DNA from 3 places in the Thalassolituus sp. UBA3500 genome. Region 2 is predicted to be linked to each of the others. Evidence: predicted binding sites of a transcription regulator. Region 2 holds the regulator's gene; each other region holds the start of a gene.
The links. The regulator FNR, encoded in region 2, switches genes on or off when oxygen is low (the NO sensors DNR and NnrR bind a similar motif). The targets are predictions, from matches to a motif close to TTGATNTANATCAA.
Positions count from the first base shown of each region.

Region 1 (9,716 bases), on a different contig from region 2:
GCGGCTTTTTCTTTTGCTGCTTTTTCTTTTGCTGCTTTTTCTTTCGCTGCTTTTTCTTTCGCTGCTTTTTCGCGGGCAGCCTTCTCTCGCGCTGCTTTTTCGCGCGCGAGCTTTTGCTGCCGCAGACGTTCAGCTTCACGCTGGCGCTGCAGATCTCGCTCTTTTGCCGCCTTGTTCTCTTCCTGAACAACTTTCGCAATCATGTGCGGTGGAACAGGCTCAGACATCACCGGCTTATCACGCTGCCACTCGCTCACCAGCAGGATAACGGCGACCAGGTGAATGACTACGGCACCTACAACTGGCAGGGTATAACTGCCGGGCTCGCGCCAATTCATATCAGGGGCGAGCCTCCGGATCTGGCGCTTCGGTGACGAGGCCGACGTTGGTAATTCCTGCCCCCTGAAGGTTCCCCATCAGCAGCACCACCTTACCGTACGGCACAGACTCATCACCGCGAATCATGTAGCGAGTGTCCGGCTGAGCTTTCAGTAACTTTCCTGCGTAATCTGTCACGTCAGTCAGAGACATTGGCTCTGGGTCTTCTTCCCCACGCTCAACGTAATAAAGACCATCTGAACTGACCGAAATCATCACTGTTGTGTCGTCCGGATCAATTTCGGTCGGCGTGGAGTCAACATCAGGCAGGTTCACGGGCACAGATTGCACCAACATGGGCGCAGTCACCATGAAAATAATGAGAAGAACCAGCATCACGTCGATGTAAGGAACAACGTTGATCTCCGCCATTGGGCGGCGTTTCGTCATTTGCTGCTGAAGCGGTTCCATCAGAGAGCCTCCGCTCCGGCACGCTGAGTCTGACTTACCTTGTGCGCCTGGCGATACAGCAGAGCACTGAATTCATCGGCAAAAGTGACGAGAGCCGTCTGGAACTTCTCGGTTTTAACGACGTAACGGTTATAGAAAATTACCGCAGGAATCGCCGCCAGCAGACCCATAGCCGTCGCGACCAGAGCTTCAGAAATACCCGGTGCTACCGTTGCAATCGTTGCTTGCTTCACACTGGCTAAGCCCTGGAAGGAGTGCATAATGCCCCATACAGTACCGAACAGACCGACGTACGGGCTGGTCGAGCCAATGGTTGCCAGCATTGGCAGATGATTTTCCAGCTCTTCGGTTTCCCGGGTAATCGCGATGCGCATGGCACGCTGAACACCCGCCATCATGGCTTCAGGATCCCCCGGGCTTTGTTGACGCATTTTTCCGAACTCTTTCAGGCCGGCCATAAAGACTTTTTCGGCAGACGAATTTTCTGGCTGCTGCTGGCACTCACGATAGAGGTCGTTGAGGTCAATACCTGACCAGAAACGCTCTTCAAACTGACGCATAGATTGCTCAGTGGCAGAAATCAGGCGACCGCGTTGAATAATAATGACCCAACTTAATACTGACGCTGCCACCAGCATCAGCATCACCAGCTGTACTACAAAACTCGCATTTAAAATAAGATGCGTAATTGAAACCGACTCGTTCACTTTGGCTCCGTTAGGTTTTCATCAGGGCAACGATATCAGCAGGTATTGCTGCAGGCCGCCCTTCGTTGTTAATACACGCGACACGCACCTGCGCATCGACTAAAAGTTCTTCGATTCGTTCTTCCGTTTTTTCCGCTGATTCAGACCGCCGGATCACCGTCTGGTTCAACGTCATCCCGGCTTTCGTTATTTCAGCTAACTCTGTTGTCGCGACTATCTGGTCATCTAATACGGCTGCTTTGCGATATCGGATGTTGAGATCCCGAACAACAAAACGGACTCCCGCCTGCATCAGAGCTTGCTGCTCAAAACCGAGTGAGCGCAGCCATTCGCTTCGGGCACGCTCCATATAGCGCAGGTAGTTGGCGTAAAACACGATACCACCGGCGTCCGTATCTTCGATATAGACTCTCAGGGGCCATTCAAACGCCATCGTTATCCGACCCGAAACGTGCTGGCAGATCAATCCCGAAATGGAGATAAGCGAGCTTTGTCGCCGTTCGCCCACGAGGTGTACGAGTGATGTAGCCCTGCTGCATCAGATACGGCTCAAGCACATCTTCGATGGTATCCCGCTCTTCACCAATGGAGGCTGCAAGGCTTTCGACCCCGGCCGGACCACCGTCGTATTTTTCCATTAACGTCAGCAGCAGACGGCGATCCATGTGATCAAAGCCCTGCGCATCGACGTTCAGCATGTTCAGAGCGAGGTCTGCGACTTCTTTGGTCACACGTCCGTCCGCTTTGACCTGAGCGTAGTCACGCACACGACGCAGCAAACGGTTCGCAATACGGGGGGTGCCACGCGCCCGACGGGCGACTTCCTGCGCGCCTTCTTCTTCGACCTCCAGCTCCATCAGACGCCCGGAGCGGCTGACGATGCTTGACAGGTCATGAATGTTATAAAACTCGAGGCGCTGCACAATACCGAAACGATCTCTCAACGGAGAGGTCAGCAAACCTGCTCTTGTAGTCGCCCCTACTAAGGTGAACGGCGGCAATTCAATCTTCATTGATCGTGCGGCCGGCCCCTCACCCACCATGATATCAAGCTGATAATCTTCCATAGCGGGATAGAGCACTTCTTCGACCGCCGGGCTCATGCGATGAATTTCATCGATAAAGAGCACATCGCCCTCTTCGAGGCTGGTCAGAATCGCAGCCAGATCGCCTGCTCGCTCAAGTACCGGACCGGATGTCGACTTGATCTGAACACCCATCTCTTCGGCGATGATATTGGCGAGGGTCGTTTTACCCAGACCCGGCGGGCCAAATACCAGGGTATGATCCAGCGCTTCACCACGTCCTTTGGCCGCGCCGATGAAAATCTCCATCTGCTCCCGCACATGCGGCTGACCAATGTAGTCATCCAGCATACGGGGGCGGATAGCGCGATCCTGCTTTTCTTCACCTAGCTGCGGCGTCGGTGCGATAAAGCGATCAGTTTCTATCATTTGCCACCCATGGTGTTACGCAGAGCAATACGGATCATTTCTTCAGGGGTGCTGCACTGATCTGCCACTTTCATCAACATTTTTGACGCTTCCTGCGGCTTGTAGCCGAGGGCAACCAACGCACCTTCCGCTTCAGCGAACGCTTGCTCCTGAGTATTTTTCTCCGCCTGATCGGCAGCAGCCCAGAGAGGTGCTGGGGCCTGCCATTCTTTCAGACGGTCACGCATTTCTACAATCAGGCGTTCGGCAGTCTTTTTACCCACGCCGGGTAAACGCGTCAGGGATTTAACATCTTCATTGTGAACACAGTTAGCGAAGGCATTCACATCCATACCAGACAGAATGGCCAGCGCCAGCTTGGGTCCAACACCACTGACCTTAATCAGCGTACGGAATAAAGTACGCTGCCCTTTATCACTGAAACCGTAGAGCTGATGCGCATCTTCGCGAATGGCGAGGTGGGTATAGAGAGTAATGGGCTCACCAATGGAGCCAAGGACCGCGAATGTGGACAAAGGTGCCTGCACCTCGTATCCGACGCCCTGAACATCAATAAGTAATTCCGGGGCCTGCTTTTCGAGGATGAAGCCTTGCAGTCGACCAATCATGTATGAATTTCGCTTGTGTGCTGTATAAATTAACCGGCATAGACTACCAGCAAAATACAGTGCTGCTCAATCAGGAAGCGCGGCCACGACGATAGGTTTTTAAGCCAGCACGGCTGATCAGGCTGGCGTTGGTGTGCGCATGACAAAGCGCAATGGCAAGTGCGTCGGCGGCATCCGCCTGTGGTAGCCCCGGCAGCTTAAGCAGACGCTGGACCATGTGCTGAACCTGCTCTTTTCCTGCGCCACCGGTTCCGACCACCGCCTGTTTAATAGTGCGAGGAGCATATTCGTGCACAGGCAAGGACGCCAGCTGAGCAGCCAGAATCGCAACGCCGCGAGCCTGGCCGAGCTTGAGCGCTGAGTCAGCATTTTTCCCCATGAATACCTGCTCAATGGCAAATTCCTGAGGGCAATATTGCTGGATCAGCTCGGAGACGCTCTTGTATATGGTTTCAAGCCGCTCAGGCAGCTCGCCGGTGCCTGCGCGAATGCAGCCGCTGGCAATGTATTCGATTTTACGACCGCCAACCGAATTAATCAGACCAAAGCCTGTAATACGCGAACCAGGGTCAATACCGAGAATAATCACTAGTAAGGATCAGTTCGCTGCGTTCTCAAACACCCATTGCTGACCAGAATCTTTATTCTCGACGGTCAGACGCTGCCAGTCTTCGGTTAGGGTCACACGGGTGCATGGGCTTGTGATCATCTGCGCCAGTATTGCGCCCTCTTTTGGGCCGGAGACCTGATAAGCAATACGAATGCTGTCGCCTTTGCGGCTTTGCTCATTCAATTGAACGGCATAGCCCGGAGTCGGTTTTTCACCAGCGCCAATGGTGAGTACGTCATCCACCACGGTGACACTTGGAATTGATCCACAATGCAGGTCTGTACTTGCGACCAGGTCGAGCTGCGAAATCGTACCGGCACAGGCTGACAGCACGGCTGCAGACGCAGCGACCAATAAAAAGGAGAAGAAACGTACGCTCAACATCATGAATCCCTATAAAAAAGCCGATACCCAGAATAGATATCGGCAAGTATACAGGCCGCTCCCTGGCCTGTCAGGGGACACAAAGCACCGAGGTGCTGGTTAGCGTCAGGACTTGTCAGGCTTTACCACCATAGTGATCAGCCCTCTCGTGCGGAGAATATAAATTCATCATTCTCTACATCAGCGACAATCGTGCTGCCCGGCATAAAGCGCCCCGACAGAATATCCTGTGCCAATGGGTTTTCTATCCAGCGCTGGATCGCACGCTTCAGAGGGCGCGCACCAAACACCGGATCGTACCCTACATCCACCAGCTTACTGGTAGCAGCATCCGTCAGCTCCAGGGACAGGTCGCGCTCGCGTAAGCGCTCATGCAACATGTGCAGCTGAATGTCCGCAATGCCGCGGATCTGATCTTTTTCCAACGGATGGAAAACCACAGCTTCATCAATACGGTTGATGAATTCCGGACGGAAATGGCTACCCACGACTTCCATCACAGCGTCGCGCATCGTTTCATAATCGCTGCCGCTATCCGAGGCCATGGTCTGAATCAGATCCGAGCCCAGGTTCGACGTCATCACCAGTACGGTGTTTTTGAAGTCGACACGTCTGCCCTGACCGTCAGTCAGCTGACCATCGTCCAGCACCTGAAGCAGAATATTGAAGACGTCCGGGTGCGCCTTCTCAACTTCATCCAGCAGGATGACCGAGTAGGGTTTGCGACGCACAGCTTCGGTCAGGTAACCGCCTTCTTCGTAGCCAACATAGCCCGGAGGCGCACCGATTAAGCGGGCCACCGAGTGCTTCTCCATGTATTCCGACATATCAATACGGATCATGGCGTCACGGCTGTCGAACAGGAAACCGGCCAGCGCTTTACACAGCTCTGTTTTACCTACCCCGGTTGGCCCAAGGAACAGGAAAGAGCCGTTCGGACGATTCGGATCAGAGAGCCCCGCACGTGAGCGGCGCACTGCATTCGATACCGCCGAGATCGCCTGATCCTGACCAACCACAGAATCGTGCAGCACGTCTTCCATGCGCAACAGCTTCTCGCGCTCGCCTTCCAGCATTTTGGTCACGGGCACGCCGGTCCACTTAGAGACCACTTCGGCGATTTCATCTTCGGTCACTTTGTTACGCAGCAGCGTAAACTCCTGCGTACCTGTGGTTTCGGCTTCATTAGCCGAGGCCACCTGTTTTTCCAGCTCTGGAATACGTCCGTACTGAAGCTCTGACATTTTCTGCAGATCACCAGAGCGGCGCGCGGCATCCAACTCCAGCTTGGCCTGCTCGAGTTCTTCTTTTGCCTTACTGGCGCCTTCGAGCAGAGCTTTCTCTTTCTTCCAGACTTCTTCGAGTTCAACGTAGGCCTGACCGGCTTTGTTGATTTCTTCGTTCAGGTCGCTGAGTCGCTTACGAGCGGCATCGTCTTTTTCTTTGCGCAGGGCTTCGCGCTCTATCTTCAGTTGAATCAGACGACGCTCAAGGCGATCCATTTCCTGAGGCTTGGAGTCAATCTCCATACGGATAACCGATGCAGCTTCATCGACCAGATCAATCGCCTTATCCGGTAAACGACGGTCAGCAATGTAGCGCTGCGACAGCTTAGCCGCCGAAACGATGGCGCTGTCGGTAATTTCGACACCATGGTGAACTTCGTAGCGTTCTTTCAGACCGCGCAAAATGGCAATCGAATCCTCGACACTAGGCTCATCGACCAGCACTTTCTGGAACCGACGCTCCAGTGCGGCATCTTTCTCGATAAACTCCCGGTACTCATCCAATGTAGTTGCACCGACACAATGCAGCTCGCCACGCGCAAGTGCAGGCTTGAGCATGTTGCCTGCGTCCATTGCTCCGTCACTTTTACCGGCGCCGACCATGGTATGAAGCTCGTCGATAAAGAGAATGAGCTGCCCCTCTTCTTTGGAGACATCTTTCAGAACGGCCTTAAGGCGCTCTTCGAACTCACCACGATATTTAGCACCGGCCAGGAGCGCCCCCATATCAAGAGACAGAATGCGCTTTCCTTTCAGGTTCTCGGGGACTTCGCCATTGATGATGCGCTGCGCCAGCCCTTCCACTACCGCAGTTTTACCGACCCCCGGTGGGCCAATCAGAACAGGGTTGTTTTTGGTACGACGTTGCAACACCTGAATGGTGCGGCGAATTTCTTCGTCACGGCCAATCACTGGATCAAGCTTGCCGGCTTCCGCACGCTCTGTCAGATCCACACAATATTTACTTAATGCCTGACGGCTGTCTTCTGCGTTCGCGTCGGTCACTTTTTCTCCACCACGCATATCTTTGATTGCTTTTTCAGCGTTTTCGCGGGTAACGCCTGCTTCTTTTAAGGCCTGGCCTGAAGGGCCACGCTCATCCAGCGCCACCAGTAGAAAAATCTCGCTGGAGACAAACTGATCACCACCCTTCTGGGCTTCTTTATCAGCGAGATTCAGTAAGCGGCCAAGTTCTGGAGCCAGCTGCACATTGCCATCCGGCGAGCTGACTTTAGGCTGGTCACTGAGAATGGCACGTAAACGTCCTTCCAGGTTGCTAACGTTGGCACCGCAACGGCGCAGAACGTCTTTTACTGAACTGTCGGTCTGCTCGAACAACGCCAGCAGCACGTGCACCGTATCAATCTGGTTATGATCCTGCCCCAAGGCAATGCTCTGACTCTCTGCCAGCGCGTTCTGAAGACTCGTAGTCAAACGATCCATACGCATCTTTCTGGTCTCCTACCCCTGACCAGGGGAGCTACAAACGATTAAACAATGAAGTTGCAATCTATATGGTGGCCATTTAGTAAAATTCAACATCCGCCATTAAAACTTTAATTAAATTCATGTTGCGATCTTTGATACAGCGCAAGCTTACTTCGAATACCACTCAATTCATGAGCTGCGGAAATAAATGCGTATAATCCGACGCTTTCAGCGCTCTTCAGCATTGACCATTCTCTATATAGTGCCTGCCCCGCTCAGCTCAAGGGCACAGATACTTTTCTGGATGTTATGACTTCAAATTTACGACAAGCGGCTTTATTTCTGATCGGCGGCGAAGCGCTGTTGGCCATTATGGGTGCCCTGATCAAGTTTCTTTCTGAAAGCCTGTCGACCGAGCAGATCGTGTTCTTCCGTAATGCCGCTGGTCTGCTGATCCTGATGCCTTTGATTCTGCGGCAAGGCACCACCTTACTGAAGACCTCAGTGTGGCACTGGCACCTGATGCGAGGGCTGGTCGGCGTCAGCGCGATGTACTGTTATTTCTGGGCGCTCGGTCACATGCCCCTGACTGAGGCGTTTCTGGTGAAACTCTCCAGCCCCTTCTTTATGCCACTCATTGGTTTGCTGTGGCTTGGCGAGCGCGCAGGTAAGTACAGCATAGCCGCTGTCTTTGTCGGCTTTACTGGTGTTGCCTGCATTCTTCGGCCCGACGACAGCACATTTACTTTTATTGCGTTGGTCGCTCTGCTCGGTGCTTTTCTCGCTGCACTGGCCAAAGTCACGATTCGACGTATGTCTGAAACGGAATCCAGCCAGACCATTGTTTTCTACTTTGGGGTCATTGCCGCGCTGGTCAGTGCCCCCGGTGCGGCCGTGACCTGGCAACCTGTGTCTGTGGATCTCTGGGGCTGGATTCTGCTACTCGGTCTTGTAGCAACCCTGGGTCAACTGGCTCTGACCCGAGCCTACCGTACGGCACCGACAGGGAAGGTTGGCGTCTATGCTTATAGCGCTGTGCTCTATGGAGCACTGATGGGCTGGTTGATCTGGGATGAAATTCCGATGTGGACCACCTGGCTGGGGGCCTCGCTCATCATTGCTGCTGGGTTGATCAATCTGTATAAGCCCGCAAAAAAAGCCGCATAGCGAAGGTTTCTATCTGGCTTTTATTATTTCCCTTTGTTTAACTATGGGGCTGTTAAGGCCTCTATTTCAAACTTTGAGGAAAAACCTGAAAGCTCTTTAAGTTAAAGCAGAGCACAGGTAGCCAATCAAAAGGACTCCCCATGTCGCGCGTCGATCCGTTACAAACCTTTGTCTCGGTAGTCAGAGCCAGAAACTTCTCCAGTGCAGCGGAATCGCTTGGAGTAACCCCATCAGCGGTCAGTAAACAGATCAGTGCTCTCGAAGAACGTTTAGGCGTTCGCCTTCTAAATCGCACAACCCGGTCAGTCAGCCCTACAGAAGCTGGACAGATGTTCTATCAGCATTGCGAGAATATCCTCGACTCCATCACGGAGGCTGAAAAGCTGGTGACTGATTTTGACGATACTCCCAAAGGCCGGCTACGAATTACAGCAATGTCCAACTTCGGGCGTAAAGAGCTGGCGCGCATTTTCAGCGACTTTTCTGATAAGTATCCCGATGTCAGTTTTGACCTTCACATTTCAGACCGGCCACTGGATATCGTAAAAGAGGGCTATGACTTTGCACTGCGCATCGGTTCGCTGGAAGATTCGCGACTGATCGCCAAGCCTGTCGCAGAGCAAAGAATCGTTATATGTGCCTCTCCTGCTTACCTTGAACGATGGGGAACGCCCACAACGCTTGAAGAAGTGATGAATCATCGCATTCTGGTGGTGGCTAACGCCGAATACGCACGAATCAACTGGCTACGACAGTTCGAGAAGGAGAATAACTTCACCTTGGCGAATATCGAACGCAAGCTCACCGTGAACGACATCGACCTGATTTACGAGGCTTGCCTGGCTGGCATGGGGATTACTGCCCTACCGACCTACGTGGCCGAACGCCATATTCGTAACGGCGAACTCGTTAGACTGTTCAGCGACATGGAAATCCCGGTGCGTACCATCAAGGTGGTGTTCCCACAAAATCGCTATCTGGCCAACAAAAGCCGCGCTTTCCTGGATTTCCTCACGGCCTATTTCAATAACGGTTAACGCTACTCTGTGACGGGAGTTACGCCAGGGGCACAGCGCTCATAGAAGACTGGGGGAACCCGACTGATGCGGCGCTCGTCAAAATCGAAGAAGACAATACCGGTTTTTGCTTTTGCGACGACCTTATTTTGGCTTTCGTTGATCACCATATAGACAAAATCACAGCCATACTTGTTGAAATCCGTGATGCCGACCTTGAAAGTCAGACGATCAGCCACAAATGATTCAGAGACAAAGCTTACAACG
Region 1 is NZ_DFQB01000024.1:82,398-92,113, forward strand. Features, by position in the region: gene tolA (cell envelope integrity protein TolA) at 1-338, opposite strand, end outside; gene tolR (protein TolR) at 340-789, opposite strand; gene tolQ (protein TolQ) at 789-1,496, opposite strand; gene ybgC (tol-pal system-associated acyl-CoA thioesterase) at 1,507-1,929, opposite strand; gene ruvB (Holliday junction branch migration DNA helicase RuvB) at 1,919-2,950, opposite strand; gene ruvA (Holliday junction branch migration protein RuvA) at 2,947-3,558, opposite strand; gene ruvC (crossover junction endodeoxyribonuclease RuvC) at 3,629-4,147, opposite strand; gene B2R29_RS05440 (protease complex subunit PrcB family protein) at 4,157-4,555, opposite strand; gene clpB (ATP-dependent chaperone ClpB) at 4,690-7,287, opposite strand; gene B2R29_RS05450 (DMT family transporter) at 7,576-8,433, shown strand; gene B2R29_RS05455 (LysR family transcriptional regulator) at 8,574-9,470, shown strand; gene B2R29_RS05460 (acyl-CoA thioesterase) at 9,473-9,716, opposite strand, start outside.
Region 1: the regulator FNR is predicted to act here: its motif matches at 7,419-7,432, upstream of clpB (ATP-dependent chaperone ClpB).

Region 2 (9,716 bases):
TATCCGTGGCTGTTCGAAGACAAGGTCGACGGTCGTGATACACCTAACAAGCTGAAAGCTCTGCGTATGGTCGGCGTACCGTACACAGACGAAGACATTGAAGGTGCAAAAGACGCGGTTGACGGTGTCACCGAAATCGAAGCTCTGGTTGCTTACCTGCAGCAGCTGGGCACAGTCGTCACTAAACGGTAACCCTATGGATATTAACGACGTTCGCGGCCTTGGATCAGTATTCGCTCTGATCGCTTTCATTGGCATCATCTGGTGGGCTTACGGTTCCAGCCGTAAGCAACGCTTCAAGGATGACGGCGATATCCCTTTCCGGGATAACACAGAAATGCCCGCGGACGACGATAAAGATCGGAGTAAATAATTATGTTGAGCTCATTTTGGAGTTTCTGGGTCCAGGCGATTGTCATCGGGTCCATGATTGCCTGCGGTATCCTGATCGTTTACACCAGTAAAGGTCAGAAGAAAGAAGAAACAGACGAAACTACCGGCCACTCATACGACGGTATTGAAGAACTGGACAACCCTCTGCCACGTTGGTGGGTAGGTATGTTCTGGGCAACCATCGTATTCGGTTTCGGTTACATCGGTATCTATGGCCTGGCTAACTTCGACGGTGTCGGTACCGTTAAAGTTGACGGCGAAGACGTTACCTGGACACAGACCAACCAATGGAAAGCTGAAGTTCAGGCGTTCGATGAAAAAATCGCACCTCTGTACGAAGGCTACCTGGCAACGCCAATCGCTGAGCTTGCTCAGAACGAAGAAGCAATGCAGACCGGTGGTCGTTTGTTCAAAAGCTACTGCGCGGTATGTCACGGCTCTAACGCGATGGGTGCACAAGGCTTCCCTAACCTGACGGACCACGACTGGCTGTACGGTGGCGAGCCTGCACAGATCAAACAGACCATCATGTACGGTCGTCAGGCAGCAATGCCTGCTTGGGAAGCCGCTCTGGGCGAACAAGGCACCAAAGACATGGCTCAGTACGTTCGTAGCCTGTCAGGTCTTGAGCATGATGCAGACGCTGCTGCCAAAGCGAAGCCACAGTACGACATGCTGTGTGTTGCGTGTCACGGTGCAGACGGCAAAGGTAACCAACTTGTTGGTGCACCTAACCTGACTGACGAAATCTGGCTCTACGGTGGTTCTACCAAGCAGATTGAAACCACTCTCCGCTATGGCCGTGCCGGTAGAATGCCAGCTCAGGCTGAGATCCTCGGCGAAGAGAAGGTTCACGTTCTGTCTGCGTATGTCTACTCTTTGTCTATGGACAAGTAATCAGGTGGGGGCTCCGCTCCCCTCTTGAGCTAGAGCAAGAAAATCTAAAAAAGCGGCCCTCGGGCCGCTTTTTTTATCCCGGCCACCGACTGAAAACTATATAATCAATGCGTTATATAAGAGTTTTCTAAAGACAAGGTGATCAGTAGTTATGAGTAAAATCCCGGTCAAAGACGTCACCCCTTCTGGCAGTAAATCCGATAAGAATCCGGAGACCGTCAGCCTGTATCAAAAGCGCGAGAAAATTTACGTTCGTGAAGTTGAAGGCTTTTTCCAGAAACTTCGTACCTGGTCACTCTGGGCATTAATGCTGGGCTATTTCGGCACTGCCTGGATCAATCTGGGAGACCGCCAGGCCGTTCTGTTTGATCTGCCTGCACGCCAGTTTCATATTTTTAACGTTACCTTCTGGCCACAAGACTTCATGCTGCTCTCCTGGGCACTGATTATTTGTGCGTTCGGCCTCTTTACCATTACCAACTTTGCCGGACGAGTCTGGTGTGGCTATACCTGTCCGCAGTCGGCATGGTCATTTATTTTCATGTGGATTGAGGAACGCGCTGAAGGTACTCGTAACCAGCGCATGAAGCTGGATAAAGCCCCCATGTCACCAGAGAAGCTGCGCAAAAAAGCACTGAAGCATACAGCGTGGCTGGTCGTTGCCTTCTGGACCGGCGTTACTTTCGTGGGGTATTTCACACCGATTCGCGAACTGGTTGTCGATATATTCACTTTCGGTGACGTCGGTGCGTGGGGTATTTTCTGGATCGGCTTCTTTACCGTAGCCACATACCTCAACGCTGGCTGGATGCGTGAGCAAGTCTGTATTTATATGTGTCCTTACGCTCGCTTCCAATCGGTCATGTACGACAACGATACTTTAGCGGTCTCTTACGATTACAACCGTGGAGAGCCTCGCGGCAAGCGCAGTAAAAAAGCGAAAGCCGAAAGCAATACGGAACAACTCGGCGACTGTGTAGACTGCTCAATGTGTGTGCAGGTCTGCCCGACCGGTATCGATATCCGCGACGGCCTTCAATACCAGTGTATTGGTTGCGCACTGTGTATTGATGCCTGTGACGACATCATGGAGAAACTCGATAAGCCAAAAGGCCTGATCCGCTACACCACGGAGAATGAACTTGAAGGCAAGAAGACCCATATCCTTCGCCCTCGTCTCTTTGGTTACGCCGGAGCCATGATTCTTATGATGGGTGGTTTGGGGTACGCGATTCTCGATCGTACACCGTTTGAGTTGGATATCGAGCGCGACCGCGGTCGCCTCTATCAGATCACCGTAAACGACACGATTCAGAATGCCTACACCCTGAAGATGATGAATATGTCGCAGGAGCCTCATACCTACATCCTGAGTGTCGACGGTCTTGATGGTATTCAGCTACTTGGCGACACCGAGTATGACCTGAGTGTCAACGAGCTGAAAGAAACCACGATCAACCTCGAAATCGACCCTGACGAGGTAAAAACCTCAGCCAGCAAGACCGACATCGAGTTCGTCATTACCAACAAGGAAACCGGTGAAGAAGTGACCCGGGAAGAAAGCCGTTTTATCGCGCCACGAGCGATTTAAACGTCATATAACTTCCTGACACAGAAGCACTGGAGCCCTATCGTCCAAGTGGTTACACTTGGGCGATTTTTCATTTTTCTCCCTGGATACTCTGCATGACTAGCGAAACAACAACACCCTGGTACAAAGAACCCATGATGCTTCTTGTTATCGGAGTACCGCTTGCCGCCATAGTATGGGGCTTCATTATGTTGTCGCTGGCACTTGATACAAAGGATTCTCTGGTCAGTAACAGCTACTACAAAGACGGTATGAGCTACACCCAGGATCAACGTTTTCACGAAGGCGCCCGTCGTCTGAATGTTCAGGCTGACCTGACCTTCACCGAAGACGAAATTATCGTTAACGCGACATCAATCGCGGATGAAGAGCCCGGCTCTCTGCAGCTACAACTTATTCACCCGACCCTGGAAGATCGCGACCTGACGCTCTTCCTGCAGCGCACTCCGGGGGGCCAATATGTTGCGGCCAATGAACTGGAGCTGCCACAGAAACGTGTCATCTGGCTGACCAGTCCAGATCAGGAATGGCGCGTTACAGCGCGTACAGTCATCGAAAACGGTAAGAAGATTCAGACAGTCACTCAATGACGCAAAGCCTCCGTACGCCCTGCTTTCACTGCGGAGAACCACTGAAAGCAGGCCAGCAGTGGACGGCCATCATCGATGGCAAAGAAGAACCCATGTGCTGCCCAGGCTGTAAAGCCGTGGCCGAAACCATCGTTGCGTCTGGTCTGAAAGACTATTACCGCCACCGCACAGAACTCCCGCAAATCTCACCTGCCAACGAAGACGATGAGGTTCTGACCGCGCGGGAGTCTCTCAGCCTCTACGACAGTGAAGCGCTGCAAAAGCAGTTTGTTGCAACTCAGAGAGATCAGAAAGAAGCGACTCTGATCATCGACGGTATCAGTTGTGCCGCCTGTGCCTGGCTCATTGAGCACAGAATTAACCAGCTTAAAGGGGTCGAACGTGCAACGCTTAACCTCTCGAACCACCGCCTCGTCGTAGCGTGGAATAACAACGACATCGCGCTATCCCAGATATTCGAAGCCATCTACCGTCTCGGCTACAAAGCTGCGCCTTTTTCATCAACGGCAGATGACGCGCAACGCGAACGCGAAGGGAAAAAAGCAATACGGCGCCTTGCGGTGGCGGGTATCGGAATGATGCAGGTGATGATGCTTGCGGTGCCCCTGTACGCAGGGATGGCGGAGCAGTACGAAGTATTTATGCGCTTCGCATCAATGATTCTGACGCTTCCGGTCGTGTTGTACAGTGCCCGGCCCTTTTTTGATGCTGCGATCCGGGATTTAAAAACCCGACATCTGACCATGGATGTGCCTGTATCGCTGGCGATTATTCTCGCCTTTTGCGCCAGTATCTGGAGCACCTTTAATCAGGGTATTGAGGTCTACTTTGACTCAGTCTGCATGTTTACCTTCCTGCTTTTACTCGGGCGCTTTCTGGAAATGCGTGCCCGGCACCGCATGGGGAAAGCCGGTAATAACCTGATGACGCTGCTACCGAATGTTGCCCTTAAGCAAACACCCGATGGCGAAGAGATCATTGCCGCAGGCGACATCACGACCGGCGACCGCCTGTTGCTCAAACCCGGTTACCCAGTTCCTGCGGATGGCGTTGTGATTGATGGCCAGAGCACCGTCGACGAATCGGCACTGACGGGCGAATACATGCCACTCAACAAACAAGCCGGTGACATTCTGATTGGCGGCACCATGAACGTCGAAAGCCCGCTTGTAATGCAGGTTACGGCCACGGGCGCGGATGCAAAGCTATCGACCATCGTCCGCCTGATGGATCGAGCCCAGCAGGAAAAACCCAAAGTCGCGCTTATTGCCGACAGCATTGCCAGCCGCTTCGTCGCTGCGGTTCTGATTATCTCGGCCTCTGTGTTCAGCTATTGGATGTTTCAGGGCAACGATCACGCGTTCTTTATCGCACTTTCGGTATTAGTAGTCACATGCCCATGTGCCCTCTCTCTCGCCACACCAACGACCCTTACTGCAGCGACAACAGCTCTGCGTGAACGCGGCCTGTTAATCAGTAAAGGGCATGTATTAGAGACACTGCAGTCGGTAAATCGCGTAGTGTTCGACAAAACCGGCACCCTGACACTGGGTCATCTGACCCTGACGGAAGTCCGCCCAGTCGCGGGCGCTAGAGAAAACAATATCGAGCTGGATCAGGATACTTTGGCCTCGGTAGTCGCATCTCTTGAACAGCATGCCAGCCACCCGATTGCTAAGGCGTTTCGTCATTACCCGGTATTTCCTACCGAAGACATTCAGCATCACCCGAGTCAGGGGGTCAGTGGTCAGGTTAATGGCTACAGATTTCGTTTCGGCCGCCCGGATTTCGTCTGGCCAGATGGTATTTTGCCGCCTGAAAGCGTATCCGGCCAATGGCTGTTGTTAGCTGACGATAAACAACCGCTAGCCTGGTTCCTCCTGAACGACACCGTGCGCCGCAGCGCTGGTCCGTTAATAGACACCCTGAAATCTCGTGGAATTGACGTCGCACTGCTCACCGGTGACCCGTCAAGATCTGCGACTCTGGTTGCTGATGAACTAGGCATTACCGATGTACGTAACGGCCTCAGCCCGGAAGACAAGCTCGCCATCGTACGCGAGTGGCAAGAACAGGGCGACAGCGTGCTTATGGTAGGAGATGGCATTAATGACGTCCCGGTCCTGGCTGGTGCAGACGTGTCACTGGCCGTCAATGAAGCGACTGACCTGGCAAAAACCAATGCAGATACTCTGCTCACCAACGGTCGACTGGAAGTGATTGCTGATGCCCTGTCGGTATCGCACAAAACCCGCAATGTCATTCGTCAGAACATCGGTTGGGCGTTACTATACAACCTGATTGCGTTACCACTGGCGGCAGCTGGTCTGGTTCCGCCCTGGGCGGCAGCCATCGGCATGTCATTCAGCTCTTTGCTGGTCGTACTGAATGCCTTGCGACTCACCCGCCGCCCGACTGCACTTACTGCTGAGAACTGATCATGGATATTATTTACGTACTGGTTCCTCTGTCGATTGCCCTACTCGCTATTGCCGTGGCTATTTTCTTCTGGGCCGTCAAAGGGGGGCAGTTTGATGATCTCGACTCGCCCGCGCACAAAATACTCTTCGACGACGATGAATACCTGAACGAGCGCCGCGAAGACAGCACTGCTGAAACGGCCGATTCAGAGTCGGATTCTGATTCGGGCAGTAAGCCAGACAAGACGACGAATGACTGAACCCCTCTCGCTCCTCACCGCCCTTCTGCTCGGCTTATTTGGCGCCAGCCATTGCCTGGTCATGTGCGGTGGCGTCGCAGCGGCCGCTGGGCAGCTTGATACTCAGCACAGAGTAAGAGCATCTCTACTGTTTAATTTTGGCCGCATCACCAGTTACACCCTCGCAGGACTGCTTGTGGGTAGCCTTGGACTGTGGCTCTCCAGCCTGCACGACACCCTGATGCTCTCGTTACGCTCAGTCGCTGGAGTGATGCTGATATTGATGGGCCTTTACATCGCCCGTTGGGCACTGTGGCTGACGCGCATTGAGCAGTTTGGCCAACTGTTCTGGCAAAGAATTCAACCGCACGCGCAGAAACGCCTCGGTCGTTCAGACCCTGCAAGCCAATGGATTCTCGGTATGTTATGGGGCTGGCTTCCGTGCGGTCTGATCTACAGCACGCTTAGCTGGGTAGCTGCCAACGGAGAACCAGCAATGGGGGCTCTGACCATGTTTGTGTTCGGTTTGGGTACATTTCCAGCCATATTATCTGCAGGGCTCGCATCGGCATCGGTAATGAACATAATTCGTCACCAGTGGTCACGTTATATTGCGGGTCTATTATTGATCGGTTATGGTTGCTGGACTTTGGCTTCTGTGTGGCAGCCTGCCAGCTTTACAGCCGCCTGATCTATCGTACTTGAGATCGTTCTTGCCTATGAAAATGTCAGTTAATGCTCCGCTACGTGGAGCGCAGCCTCATTGCCAGACCTGCTCATTGAATGCGCTGTGTCTGCCTCTTTCATTGACCGAAAATGATATGGAGCGTCTGGACGATATCATTCGGCGGGGTCGCCCTATCCAGAAAGGTCAGCTGCTGTTTCAGCAAGGCACCGAATTTCAGTCTGTCTTTGCAGTCCGCACGGGCGCCCTTAAGACCTACACACTGGCAAGTAACGGTGAAGAACAGATTACCGGGTTCCACCTGGCGAGCGAGTTGATCGGTTTGTCTGGCTACAACGCTGGCACCTATCCACTGACGGCAAAAGCGCTGGAAACGACCACAGTATGTGAAATTCCGCTACAGCAGCTCGAGCAGCTGGCCGATGAATTACCAGACCTGCGCCGTCAGCTTATGACGACCATGGGCACCGAAATCCGCCATGATCAGAACATGATGCTGCTACTCAGTAAGAAAAACGCTGAAGAGCGCGTTGCGTCTTTCCTGCTTGATATCTCTCAGCGCTATCAGCGCCGTGGCTTCTCAGCGACGCATTTCCGTCTGCCAATGTCACGTGTCGACATCAGTAACTATCTGGGTCTGGCGGTAGAAACCATCAGCCGTGTCTTCACTCGCTTCCAGAAAAACGAACTGATCGAGACTCAGGGTAAGGAAATTATCCTGAAAGACAGCGACACCTTGTTTGATCTCGCCGGACTTACACGCGCCAACGATGAGTGTCTGCACCAGACAGAGAGCTGATCTCAGTTCTGGCGCTTATAAATATCGCTCAGCACACGGATTGTGCTCATCCTTTTCTCGCTCGCAATATCAGACATTGGTCACACTGCGCAAATATTTGCCTCCCCCTGCGACCTGCATCACTATGCTTACCGTATCAGGCAGTACGATTGAGTAAACACCTGATAGCGAGGGTTTATCTCACGGCCAGCCAAACAGGTACGCTAATTGCTGCACTACCGTTAACTGCCAAAAATTACTCCCTGGAGTTTCTGATGGGTATAGATGCTGAGGATTTCCGGACGTACGTTATTCGTCCGACGCTGCAGAAGCTGGATGCCAACAGTGCAGACGCTGAGTTGTTGTTGCTGGGTACTGCCGCCATTGAGTCGGAGTTGGGGGCCTTTCTGAAAACAGAAGGGCAACGCACTTCAGGCATCTACCGATTGCACGGCCTGACCCACAGACACATCTGGGACGACTATCTCGCCGAGCGGCCAGAACTGGCCAGTAAGGTGCGTGGCATTGCCAGCCAAAGAGAATTTCTGGATAACCCGCATGCCGAACTAACAACCAACCTGGCCTACGCGACTGCCGTTACCTGGCTTGCTTACGTTCGTCACCCACAGTTCACCCTACCGCGCGGCGCCAGTGTGCTGCACCTGGCAACACTCTGGAAAAACTGCTACCACACCCGTGACGACCTCACCGTTCAGGACTTCGTTCAACGCTACGAAGAGCTGGTCGAATCCAGTCACGCTGTGGCCTGATGTTTATATAATCACCACATTCTGATATAAAGCGCACCCTATGCATGGGGTGTTATATGTCTGAAGTAAACGTGTCTGAATCTGCTGTTTCGCAACCTGAAAAAGGCTATCAGCCTGAGGTCTTCGACCCAGCGACCGTTGAGCCATCTGCGGGAACAACTGAAGCCGCAGAGAATCAAGCTGAACGCAAATCCAGGACCGAATTCAACAAGCTCCAGAAGCGCCTGCGCCGTAATGTCGGCAAAGCCATCGAAGACTACCGGATGATTGAAGACGGCGACAAAATCATGGTCTGTCTGTCTGGTGGCAAAGATTCTTACACCATGCTGGAAATTCTGATGAGCCTGCAGAAAAGTGCGCCCGTCAATTTCGAGCTTATCGCCGTCAATATGGATCAGAAGCAGCCTGGCTTCCCTGAGCACATCCTGCCTGCTTACCTTGATAAGGTGGGCGTGCCCTACCATATCATCGAAAAAGACACCTACAGCGTCGTGAAAGAGATCATCCCTGAAGGGAAAACCACCTGCGGCCTCTGCTCACGACTGCGCCGCGGCACTCTGTATGGCTTTGCCGAATCCATTGGTGCTAACAAAATTGCCCTGGGCCACCACCGCGACGACATTATCGAAACCCTGTTCCTGAATATGTTCCACGGCGGTAAGCTCAAAGCTATGCCGCCAAAGCTGCTGAGCGATGATAAGAAACACGTTCTGATCCGCCCTCTTGCATATTGCAAAGAGAAGGACATTGAAAAGTTTTCTGCTGAGAAGGAATTCCCGATCATTCCGTGCAACCTGTGTGGCTCTCAGGAAAATCTGCAGCGTCAGAATATCAAAGGGATGCTTGCTCAGTGGGAGAAAGAGCAACCTGGTCGCAGTGAGAATATCTTCGCCGCGGTATGCAACGTTGCTCCATCTCAACTGGGTGACCGTGAACTCTGGAATTTCGAAGGCCTTCAGGATGAGCAGGACAAGAGCCACCTGGGTACCCGAATCGACCTTCTGATGTCGGACGACTGATTCAGATTCAGACTCCGCCGCCCAGCATACGCTTGACGTTGACCTGCATGTCTCCAGGGCCCCGGAGTAGCAGGTCAAATTCGTAACGGCGCTCGTTCATCATATCTTCGGCCAACGCTTTCAGACGGCACGCATCGCGCGCCAGCGTTGGTGATGGCATCTCAATTCTGACCAGATAGTCGTGCTCAAGCGGTTCGACCGCGAGCGTTGATACGGCCGCAGTCGGAGCGCCAGCAATCCCTTTTCGCAACCATTGAACGAACAGGCCGTGACTGCCATCTTCATTCTGCTTGCGGATCAGGCGGATATACCCTTCGGCGTCTTCCGATTTCCA
Region 2 is NZ_DFQB01000048.1:4,543-14,258, forward strand. Features, by position in the region: gene ccoO (cytochrome-c oxidase, cbb3-type subunit II) at 1-192, shown strand, start outside; gene B2R29_RS12180 (cbb3-type cytochrome oxidase subunit 3) at 197-373, shown strand; gene ccoP (cytochrome-c oxidase, cbb3-type subunit III) at 376-1,290, shown strand; gene ccoG (cytochrome c oxidase accessory protein CcoG) at 1,442-2,881, shown strand; gene B2R29_RS12195 (FixH family protein) at 2,977-3,471, shown strand; gene B2R29_RS12200 (heavy metal translocating P-type ATPase) at 3,468-5,909, shown strand; gene ccoS (cbb3-type cytochrome oxidase assembly protein CcoS) at 5,912-6,151, shown strand; gene B2R29_RS12210 (sulfite exporter TauE/SafE family protein) at 6,144-6,821, shown strand; gene fnr (fumarate/nitrate reduction transcriptional regulator Fnr) at 6,850-7,614, shown strand; gene B2R29_RS12220 (hypothetical protein) at 7,869-8,363, shown strand; gene ttcA (tRNA 2-thiocytidine(32) synthetase TtcA) at 8,420-9,382, shown strand; gene B2R29_RS12230 (hypothetical protein) at 9,390-9,716, opposite strand, start outside.

Region 3 (9,716 bases), on a different contig from region 2:
CCTTTCATAGCCCTGACACTGAAGCAATCAAGCGTAACGCTTCGGATCGTACTCTAAAATAGTAAGCCCGTCTTTATCGACATCCGCAGGCCACTTTAACGGTGCGCAGGTCTCAGATACTTTGGCATCAGGGTTGTTCTTCTTGATTTCATCCCAATCCGCTTGAGCTTCTGGCGACAGAGTTACTTGAATACTACCGACGATGTTATCTACCAGCTCTTTGAAAGGTGCAGGGTCGACTTTTTTATCGACTTCTTCGCGGGTCCCAGAGGCGCTTTGATGAATGCTCAAAGCGAAGCGTACAATATGAGACCGAGAGACTGGAATAAAAACATGGCGAACAGGATCTGCTCCGCTAAAAGTATTTTCGCTATCAAACTGCACCGATAGCACATCAAGCTGTTTAAGTGCTGACCAGTTCAGAGGACCTATATAATGCATTTCTCCTGTTTTTTTGCAGTACACCCGATGGCCATAGGTTGCAGTCAAGAAAGCAAGCGCCGCAGCTTCTAGTGCACGGGGGTGTATGAAATTAACTTGTGGGTTGGGCTCAGCTAGCTGTATAACGTCGAGATAGCACGACACGCTCCCCATATGCCCCGTAAACCAAGGGCCGCAAAAACTCCAACTCCGAAAAAATAACGCTGTATGCTGCCAGCTTTGACTAGGTTGCTCATTCCTATTGAGCAGTCTGGCAGATTTTAAAGAGTATGATTTTTTCATTCGCCTCTGTGGTGTTTTCCCATAGGGGGAAGGGTCATGCCGCGGCGCTTTAAATACTATCCTTGTACCGACAAGCAGAACCGATTGTGTAGTCGAAGAGTTAAAATCCGGACCAACTGGAGTACAACTTTCTGGTCGATCTCGCAGTTTTAATTTCGAGTATTTAATGAAATTTCGCATTAAAACTTACCTTTCAACTTATCATGATGCTTAGGTAGTAAATTCTCTACTAGACCGTTCCCAACACTAGCGACAGTTCCCACAGCTTTTCCTGCTGCAAGTGCTCCACCAATAGCAGCAAGAAAGGTGGTAAGTGCAGCCGGAGCTGTCAAGCTGACACCCGCCACGCCAGCGAATCCAGCCGCAATAGTTGCGCCAGTCATAATCATACCTTGCAAACTTTTACCATAAGCAAAGGCATCAACACCCGCCTGCAATGCCGTCAGACTATCATTCTCACTCTTCCAACGATTCCAGTTCATCTCGAGGTGATCACGATTTCCCACAATATTGATAGGACGTGTCTTGATGAACTTACGGTCCAGCAGCACACCAAGGTTATGAGCCGCTTTCACTGCGGTATTTGGTGATGTCGTCGGGTTAAACATGAAAACAACGTGGCTAGGTAACTGAATCCCTTGAGCAGCTATAATAGTCATTGCTTGAGTGAGTACTCCAGAACCACCATCCTCAGAAACCCATGTAACACCCGGAACCTCCTTCGCCTCGTACATGGTGCGCGCCAATAACATCGCTGACTCGTGTAGCTCTGTATACTGATTGACCCGAATCGCATTCCGGTAATTGCTCAAGCCACCAATACGCTTTTCACCCGGAGTAAAGTGCAAATCAAAGCCTTTGGTATTAACTCGTAAGCTACCAACATGCGGCGCTTCACCGATTCTAGGAGCTGCAATTCCTGCAGCTTCATCGGGGTTGTCATAACCACTATCAGAAATTGCAACTAATCGATCTTCTTTATGTTCAATCAGCCCATCTTTTCTGAGTTCAGCTTTCCATGCACCATTTATTTTTGATGCTTGGTAAAGCCCCGGCTTAGCTTTAGCCTTAATCGCCTCCCCATAGTGAATATCAGCTTCAAAATGGAGAATACGAAATCCATCAGCATCCAACTTTTCACAGGTGACCTTGCAGCCCGGCAAGATCATCACGAATTCTTCAGTACCGTTGCGGTGAACCGCACCAGGCTTAACAAAGATATTGCTCTGGTGTAACCGACCCGCAGCGAGCTCGTTAATGGCTTTCACCGTGATCTCAGCCCAGTAGTTGTTACCATCACGGGCTAATTTAGCCAGCTGGTCATAAACGGGCTTAGCTGTAGGTACAATTGTTACAGGCTTACCAGAGTGCTGGCCAGCAATGATCACGTCTTGATTTGGGGCGGAATTGGAGAACATATTTGGGCGTCCTTGTCGCTGATTAATAATGGCGGTGTTGTCCCTATTAGCCTGAGAGTATAACCACTTTCACTTCAGAAAAAAGGCATTCTGGGCCACAACGGGGCTGACTCCAGCCTCGGTGAGCCTGACGATCGGAGAGGAATAGCTCCACAAAAAAACCGGCACTGTGTGCCGGTTTTTTGTGCCTTACTAACTGTCTGTAGAACACTTTCTGTTTAGAACTATAGAATGGTTAATCCGGTCACGTACAGAACCTCACCCGGTGCTCCGGTGACAGAGCCCCCCGGCGCCTCAAGACTGACGGCAACTGCTTTGATCGCTATATCGTGAGTATTCACGGCAAGCGTGCGTGTGATGCGACCGTCTTCTGGCATCAAGCCCAGTGACACTGGCGCACTGCCGTCTTCTGGCACAATCCACAATTCATAATCATGCTCATCAGACGGCTGTACGGCGTTGGTTGCCTGTACCGTCAGCTCATTGCCTGCCACTTCCATCAACCAGAGCGGCTGTTCATCCTGAGTGAACACAGCGACCTGCTCGATCATTGTCTCTGGTATGCCCCCAGGAGCGACCGTAGGCTCAGGGCGCATTAAGAACACACCGATTAACAGCACTGCGGCGGTCGCAAAGCCACCCGTCCAGGCCATCACGCCTTTGCTCTGAGGCTCATCGTTGGCCGCATTTTGCGTGGTATCGATAAAGCCGATACGGCGGCTGATTTCCTGCCACACTCTTTCAGGCGGCTGTTGAGCTTCGATACGGCCATTCATTGGCGCAAGCAGCTGCTCCCAGTGCCATACCCGTTCACGCACTTTCTGGTAGGCCTGCATCAAACGCACAAACCGGCGGCGAGCCTGCCCCTGCATGGTCCCCATGACATAGTCTGCCGCCAGCGCATCGAGACGTTCGTCATTTAAATAATTCATTCTTCAAGACACCTCTTCAGACGTTGAAGGCCACGACGTATCCAACTTTTCACGGTACCGAGTGGCGTTCCCGTGTGCTCCTGGATCTCTGCGTGGGTCAATCCGCGATAGTACGCCAGGTGGATATACTGCAGATCATGTGTATCAAGCGTTTCCATGCAACGCTCCAGAGCCTGGTTTTCAGGATCCTCTGGTTGCTCCGGTGCGATCAGTTCCGGCGCCCCCTCCTCATCGAGAGAATCCTGTCGGTCCTCCTTTGCGCTTTTTGACCTGAGCAGATCGATACATCGATAACGTACGATACTGCTCATCCAGGTCATGACGCTGCCACGTCCCTGGTGATAGTCCCCAGCGTTGTGCCAGATTTTAACGAAGGCTTCCTGTAACGCCTCTTCAGCCCGTTCAGGCGATCGCATGAGTTGCATAGCGACACCGTATAACTTCGGCCCCGTCACCTGGTACAACTCCTCAAACGCTGGTCGCTCACCGCGCGCCACCGCCCTGATCAGCTGTAGCTGAAATTCTGGATCCATACAGAATGACTCCTTTAATGATAGATATAGCTATATACGGACAGTCTGTGTTTTCAGATTAGATGCCTTTCGCACAAGTTGCCTGAGGATGATTTATATCAATACCCCAAGTTACCCGATCTGTAGTCTGATAGTAACCGCCTTACTCATCTTCAGGGGGATCCATGAATACCGAAAGAATACGCACCGACCTACTCGAGCGACTTGAAGCGTTGGAAGCACGATCTGAAAAGGCAGCGCGCCATGCCAGCCACCGGGATGAGCCGTTGTCTGCTGACTTTGAAGAGCAAGCAGCTGAGTCCGCGAACGACGAAGTGCTTAATGTCATTGCCGACGAGGCGCGGCATGAAGCGGATCACATACGGGATGCCTTGAAGCGCATCGCCCTTGGTCAATACGGCGTCTGTGACCAGTGTGGCGACCAGATTACCGAAGCGCGTCTGATCGCCGTTCCTTACAGCACGCGCTGCATTGAGTGCGCATAAGTTGATTCTGGAACGGACCCTGGCTCAGATCCGCGCCAAGACCCAGTAGCTACCCAATGCCGCCAGCGCCGCCGACAGATACCGTACCAACACTTGTCGATACCAGCCGAGACGTCTCAGGCTGATGAGCAGAGGCATCACCAGCAGAGTAATGGCAACCTGTCCTGCCTCAACGCCCAGGTTAAAGCCAAAGAGAGCCCAGGCGATATTGCCTGTTCCTGTTGTCAATTCACTGAGTACGCTCGCAAAACCAAACCCGTGAACCAGGCCAAACAGGAAGACGACGACCGCACTGGCTGGCAAATACGGACGCAGATTGTGCAGCGCCGCGACGACAACAGACGCCGCAATAATCAGCTCAACCCAGTAGCCGGGAAGCGCCAGCCAACCCAGGGCACTGGCACTCAGTGTCAGAGAGTGGGCAACAGTAAAGGTCGTCACATAAAGAAGCGCCGTTTTAACACAAGTACGGACATCAGCCGCTGGCTGCCAGTGTGTTTTCTGCTGAACAAGTACCGACACCAGTAGCAGCGTCAGCAAAAACGCGACATGATCCGGCCCCAGTAAGATATGAATAACGCCCTGTACGAAAAATTCCGCAAACGTCTGCTTGTTCAATTCGCCGGTGGTCATTTCTGAATTAATAGAAAAGCTACCTGAAGCTTCCAGAACCCCCTGACGACTCTGATCGCCTACAGATAAATTCCACAGAAGGCGATGCTCGGGAAGCAGCGAGAAGAATCCGCTGTATGACACCTCAATGTTCCCTTCAGTACTACAGACATACGTCACCGGAACAATGGCCGACGCCATAGCACCGCGCGCATTATTAAATCTCAGAGGAACACTGAACTGTGGTGCACAGGCTTCGCCACCCTGTTGCACACTAAGATGACGCTCGACGTAGGTGCGTATCTCTGGAGTCATGGCTTTTACCTCGCCCCAAAGTAATTCACCATCGCGATTCTGGTCGAGCCCCAGGCTCTGCTCCAGATCAATCAATTGCCACTGCACAGAACCGCGTAATCCGTCCGTTGTTTCTTTCAGTGTCAGTAGCGCGGTACTGCTTTGATGTGCGAATGCTGTAACAGGAAAAAGCGTAAGCAGCAGAAGAAAAAGACGTCTCATAATAAATCTCCCTGTACGGCGACATATTGATACTTCTGAGCATTATTTACTTGCGACAGCCAACTCAGATTACGCGATTCTGCGTTTTTTCCGACCGTTGAAAAGTACAATGAAATCAACTCTGAGTAGCTTGTATCGCGACGTTTAATGCGCTGGGTGATACGCTCTTCTGCGTACTCTCTCCAGTAGAAGTCGGCACTTTCGCTTTGCTGCTCAGCACGCGCAAGCTGAACGATCAGAGCGTCATCCGGGTAGTCCTCGTGGCCATATCGCTGTAGCAGAGAAGTCACCTGTGCTGGTTTGTCGTTTCTCAGCAGTGCTTCGCTTCGGTTTACCAAATCAGCAACACTCAAAAGCGCATCATCTGACCATCGTTGGTACAGCGCTTCTACCTGCTCATACTTGCCTTCATTGAGGTAGCTTTTCGCTTTATGGTACAGAGCCCACGCTGTCAGGCTACGACCTTGCGGTGAGTCATCACTGCTCAGACGTTCGAGCTGAGCGGTGAGAATGCCGTGCCCTGCAGAGCCGGCAGTCTCCTGTAAACCAATACTGCATACAGCAGCGAGGTCTGACTGCTCAAGCATAATAGACACGCATGCCTCGCGAGCAGCCTTCTGTTGATTTTGTTCACCATACACCTGCGCCATCATCAGGCGAGCACTACTAAAAAATACAGAACCTGGATCAATTTTCTGAAGCAGAGCGGCGGCTCTGGCAAATTCATGTCGGTGCTGTAAAAGACGTGCGCGGTAGTAGGTTAACTCATCCGCGCCTACTCCCGATGCTGCAATTTTCTGTGCCGTCAAACCATCCATCAGAACGTAAATACGGTCGTAGCGCCAAGATTCGCCGGGCTTGTCGGCAAGCGTAAAGTGCTTTCTTATTTCTTCTATGCGCTGTGCAAAAGTCTGAGGCAGCGGCTTGATTTCTTCTTTGCTCCAACGTGCAACCACCGCATTGTCATCAGGCTCAGACCAAGATGTATCAGCCATTGCAGGTGCTGCCAAAGCCGGCATTAAAATAACTGCCGTAGAAAGACCAAAACAAAGATTTTTAATTAAGCCACTGATTAACATAATTTTTGTCCGTTGATTTTCAGAATATCTGGTGAGAAAAAAACGGGGCTGCAGAACAGCCCCAAAAGGTTACTCACCCCCAGTGAGATACGAGAAAGAGAACTCGTCAGCGTCGTCAACAATTTCAAGTTCATTTATTTTTACTGGCTCTGAATTTTCAGATGCCATGAAAATATCGTCGACCAATTCAGTGAGCAGAACTTCAGTCTGTTCGGCGACATTGTCATCCACGTCAGGAAGGTCGACAGTCGAATTGTTGTTGCTGCTGTCGGAGCATGCACTTAACAGTGCAATACTCCCTATCATTAATAAGTTACGCGTTTTCATATAACACTCCTTACTTCACGGTTGCGGATCTTACGGTGCAGGGTTTACTGAACCTGCAAGTGGCGTCAGCAAGTATGGGAAGGTGTCGTTGACGTACGTCGAGTCGACAGGAGCCAGGTCTGAGAACGGCTGGTTTCCGGTTGGCGCATCAGCTGGCTCACATAGACCCAGATCGTCGGTTGCATTGCCATCACCATCAAGGTCTACCGGATGACACAGAGCGCCCATCACGACACGCAGTGCAATATCCACAACATCATCACCAGGACGACGACCGTTAGGGAAACCAGCCAGGTCACCAGCAACCACGCCAAAAGCACTTTGATCAGCAGAAGCCGTAGCGGCAATAGCAGTATTCAGACGCACCATTTCAGACGCGGTCACAGTCGACATCTGGTTCACGCCCGGAAAGCCCGTCAGGAAGGCAGTTACCAGATCGGTACGAGGAATATTCGACGGTGCAATGTTGTCAGAGGCACCCAGCGCATCGCGGAAAAGAATATCCAGCAAAGCAGGCAGGGTTGGATGAGTCACATAATCTGCAAACTGACCATCGTCTTTAGGTTCAGAGGCGTTAAAAGTGTCTTTATCGCTCAGCCCGATGACAACCTCGTTCACCAGTGGCATACCCAGGCGTGATACCTGAGTCCAGGCACCGCCATTGACTTCTGGCTTAGCGAACGATGCTTCAGGGTTAAGGATACGGGCCTGCTGCTGGCTGGCGCTGGTCCAGGCACCAATCACACCATTACCAGACCCAGTGACACACGAGATCGGTACTTCCAGAGCGATAGAGGTGACATTTTTATCTGCCAGATCGTCGTTTGCATCGTCCTGTGCACTGCCATCACCATCCAGAGGGACGTAATTCACGAGGTCGAATGTTTTACCCAGATTCACGACGAATGGGTCTTTACGCTGGCCAACAAATACCTTACCGCCCGCGTCACATCCAGGAATAGTCAGGTCGTGTACAAAACCGCCTGCGTAAGCCTCATAGTCGGTAAAAGACTTCTCACCGATATTGTCGAGTGGCTTAGTAAAGGTCGCTTCACCAGAACCGTCGGTCAGGCTGATTGCAGAACCAGTACGACGATCACCGCTGACTTTTTTGATGCTGTAGGTTTCGTAGAAGTTGGCGCTGCCATCGGTATCAACGTTGCCGAAGTTTTTCAGAGGAATGGCGACGCTTTTCTGATTCTCGCCTTCGCCAATCGGCAGAGCGAAACCGCTTCCCATAGCACCCAGCATCTGCTGGAAGCGGAACTGGAAGGTAATGTCTTCGACCGCGTCACCGTCATTATCGATGTGAATCTCGTACAGAGCGTTCGGGTCCATCGCGAAGTAATTTGGGCCGCCATAGGCGTCCTGCAGCGGGATATAGTTCGCAACCAGAGTCACGTAGTCTTCACGATCAGTTTCATAACTGCGGAACGCGTAGAAGTCCGTAGAGTCGATGGCCGGTAGGCGGGTAACGTTCGGTGCTTCTCGGTGACTCGAAGCGCTTGCATTCATAGCTGTCAGCGCGGTAATCGCACCGAGCAGGAGTGTGGCGTGCGTTTTCATAACTGCTCCCGATTTCAGGTTCAACACGTTGTGTGTATTTACCTGTACGGGGCAGCTCACAAATTAGATGTAATTATTTTCAAAAAAATCAGACTGACGGGAACTCAGGCTCGATGATTACTTCCGAAAGCACCGAATTGGCAACGAAACAATGCTCATGCGCCTTAATGTGCATCGCCTCAACCGAAGCGTCATCCGGTATTTTCTCACCACTGAACTGCACACGAGGCCTCAATATCAGGGTTGCAATAAAGAACCTGCCATCTTCCCGCTGCGCCAGTACAGCTTCTGCTTCATCGTGATAGGACTCGACAGTCAGGCGCTTTTTTGCGGCCAGCGCGAGGAAAGTCTGCATATGACAGCTGGACATAGCCGCGGCCAGCATCTGTTCAGGATCAGCTCCGAAGTCATTGCCAGCACCACCCGCAGGCAGACCCACCTGCGGCTGAAACGCAATATCGTGACGCCGCTCAAATCCTTCGTGAGAGAATTCGCCAACCCTCTGCCAATGAACGTCAACCTTATGTTTCATCGTCGTCTCCTGGCAGCTGTCGATTACTGCTTGTTGAAGGTGTAGGTCAGTGTGAATGCTCCGCGCAAATCGCCGGGCTTATACCCCCGCGCTTCATCTTCAGGGTAAAGCTCGCTGAGTCTGGCAGCGACCGGCTCTGCAAGCTGCTCACCATGACACACCACGCACGGTCCGCCGACAGGAATCGCTTTCATGTAGCGGAAGTGCCCGTCTTGACGAGCAGAGGCCTCCATAGTCGCCAGGTTTTCCCCTGCAGCTGCACGCTGGGCGAAGGATTCGAGCACACCAGCTTCCCACTCGTCGGGCGCATTTTCTGGATTACGGAGTTTCACCGATGTCCGACCGACCTCCCAGCCATCTTTGCTGTTCGCTGTTGCTATCTCTGGTGCTTCCGTATTGCATAAACGGATCGCCGCCAGCGGCCCCTCGGCTTTCATCCCCTGCATCAGGGTTGCTTTGAGGTCCTGAGCAAAGGCTTTTGTCTGAGTCCGAGCTTCAACCAACATATAATCTTCGGAGCTCTCGGCGAGGACACTGCCCGACACGCAAGCCGCCGACAACAGCAGGGTCAATAGGGATATGCTTTTCATTGTCTCAATGTACCGGTTCAGATTAAATTTTGTTGAGCATGCTTACTTGTAGACACTCGGGTCGGTTTCTACGGTGTGGCCTTCCCAGCCATCATAGCCACCCACCAGCATTTTTACGTTAGAAAACCCCATACGCTTCAGCGTGTGTGCAGCCAAGGTGCTACGCCCACCGTTTTTGCAGTACAGCAGGATTTCAGCGTCTTTATCTGCCAGAACAGGATGATCGGCCACTTTGAACTCAAGCACACCACGGGGAACATTCTCTGCACCCGGCAGGTGCCCCATCATGTATTCAGCGGGTTCACGAACATCAAGCACTTTAGTGCCAGCGTCTAACATCGCCTGTGCAGCATCGGCTTCGACGGGGTTTACGGATGCACGTGCTTCTGCAAGCAGATCATCG
Region 3 is NZ_DFQB01000014.1:28,742-38,457, reverse strand. Features, by position in the region: gene B2R29_RS04000 (hypothetical protein) at 28-723, opposite strand; gene B2R29_RS03995 (hypothetical protein) at 903-2,141, opposite strand; gene B2R29_RS03990 (anti-sigma factor) at 2,366-3,073, opposite strand; gene B2R29_RS03985 (RNA polymerase sigma factor) at 3,070-3,606, opposite strand; gene B2R29_RS03980 (TraR/DksA family transcriptional regulator) at 3,771-4,091, shown strand; gene B2R29_RS03975 (HupE/UreJ family protein) at 4,116-5,219, opposite strand; gene B2R29_RS03970 (hypothetical protein) at 5,216-6,214, opposite strand; gene B2R29_RS03965 (hypothetical protein) at 6,368-6,625, opposite strand; gene B2R29_RS03960 (DUF4331 domain-containing protein) at 6,656-8,191, opposite strand; gene B2R29_RS03955 (OsmC family protein) at 8,280-8,723, opposite strand; gene B2R29_RS03950 (Tll0287-like domain-containing protein) at 8,747-9,313, opposite strand; gene B2R29_RS03945 (rhodanese-like domain-containing protein) at 9,356-9,716, opposite strand, start outside.
Region 3: the regulator FNR is predicted to act here: its motif matches at 3,695-3,708, upstream of B2R29_RS03980 (TraR/DksA family transcriptional regulator).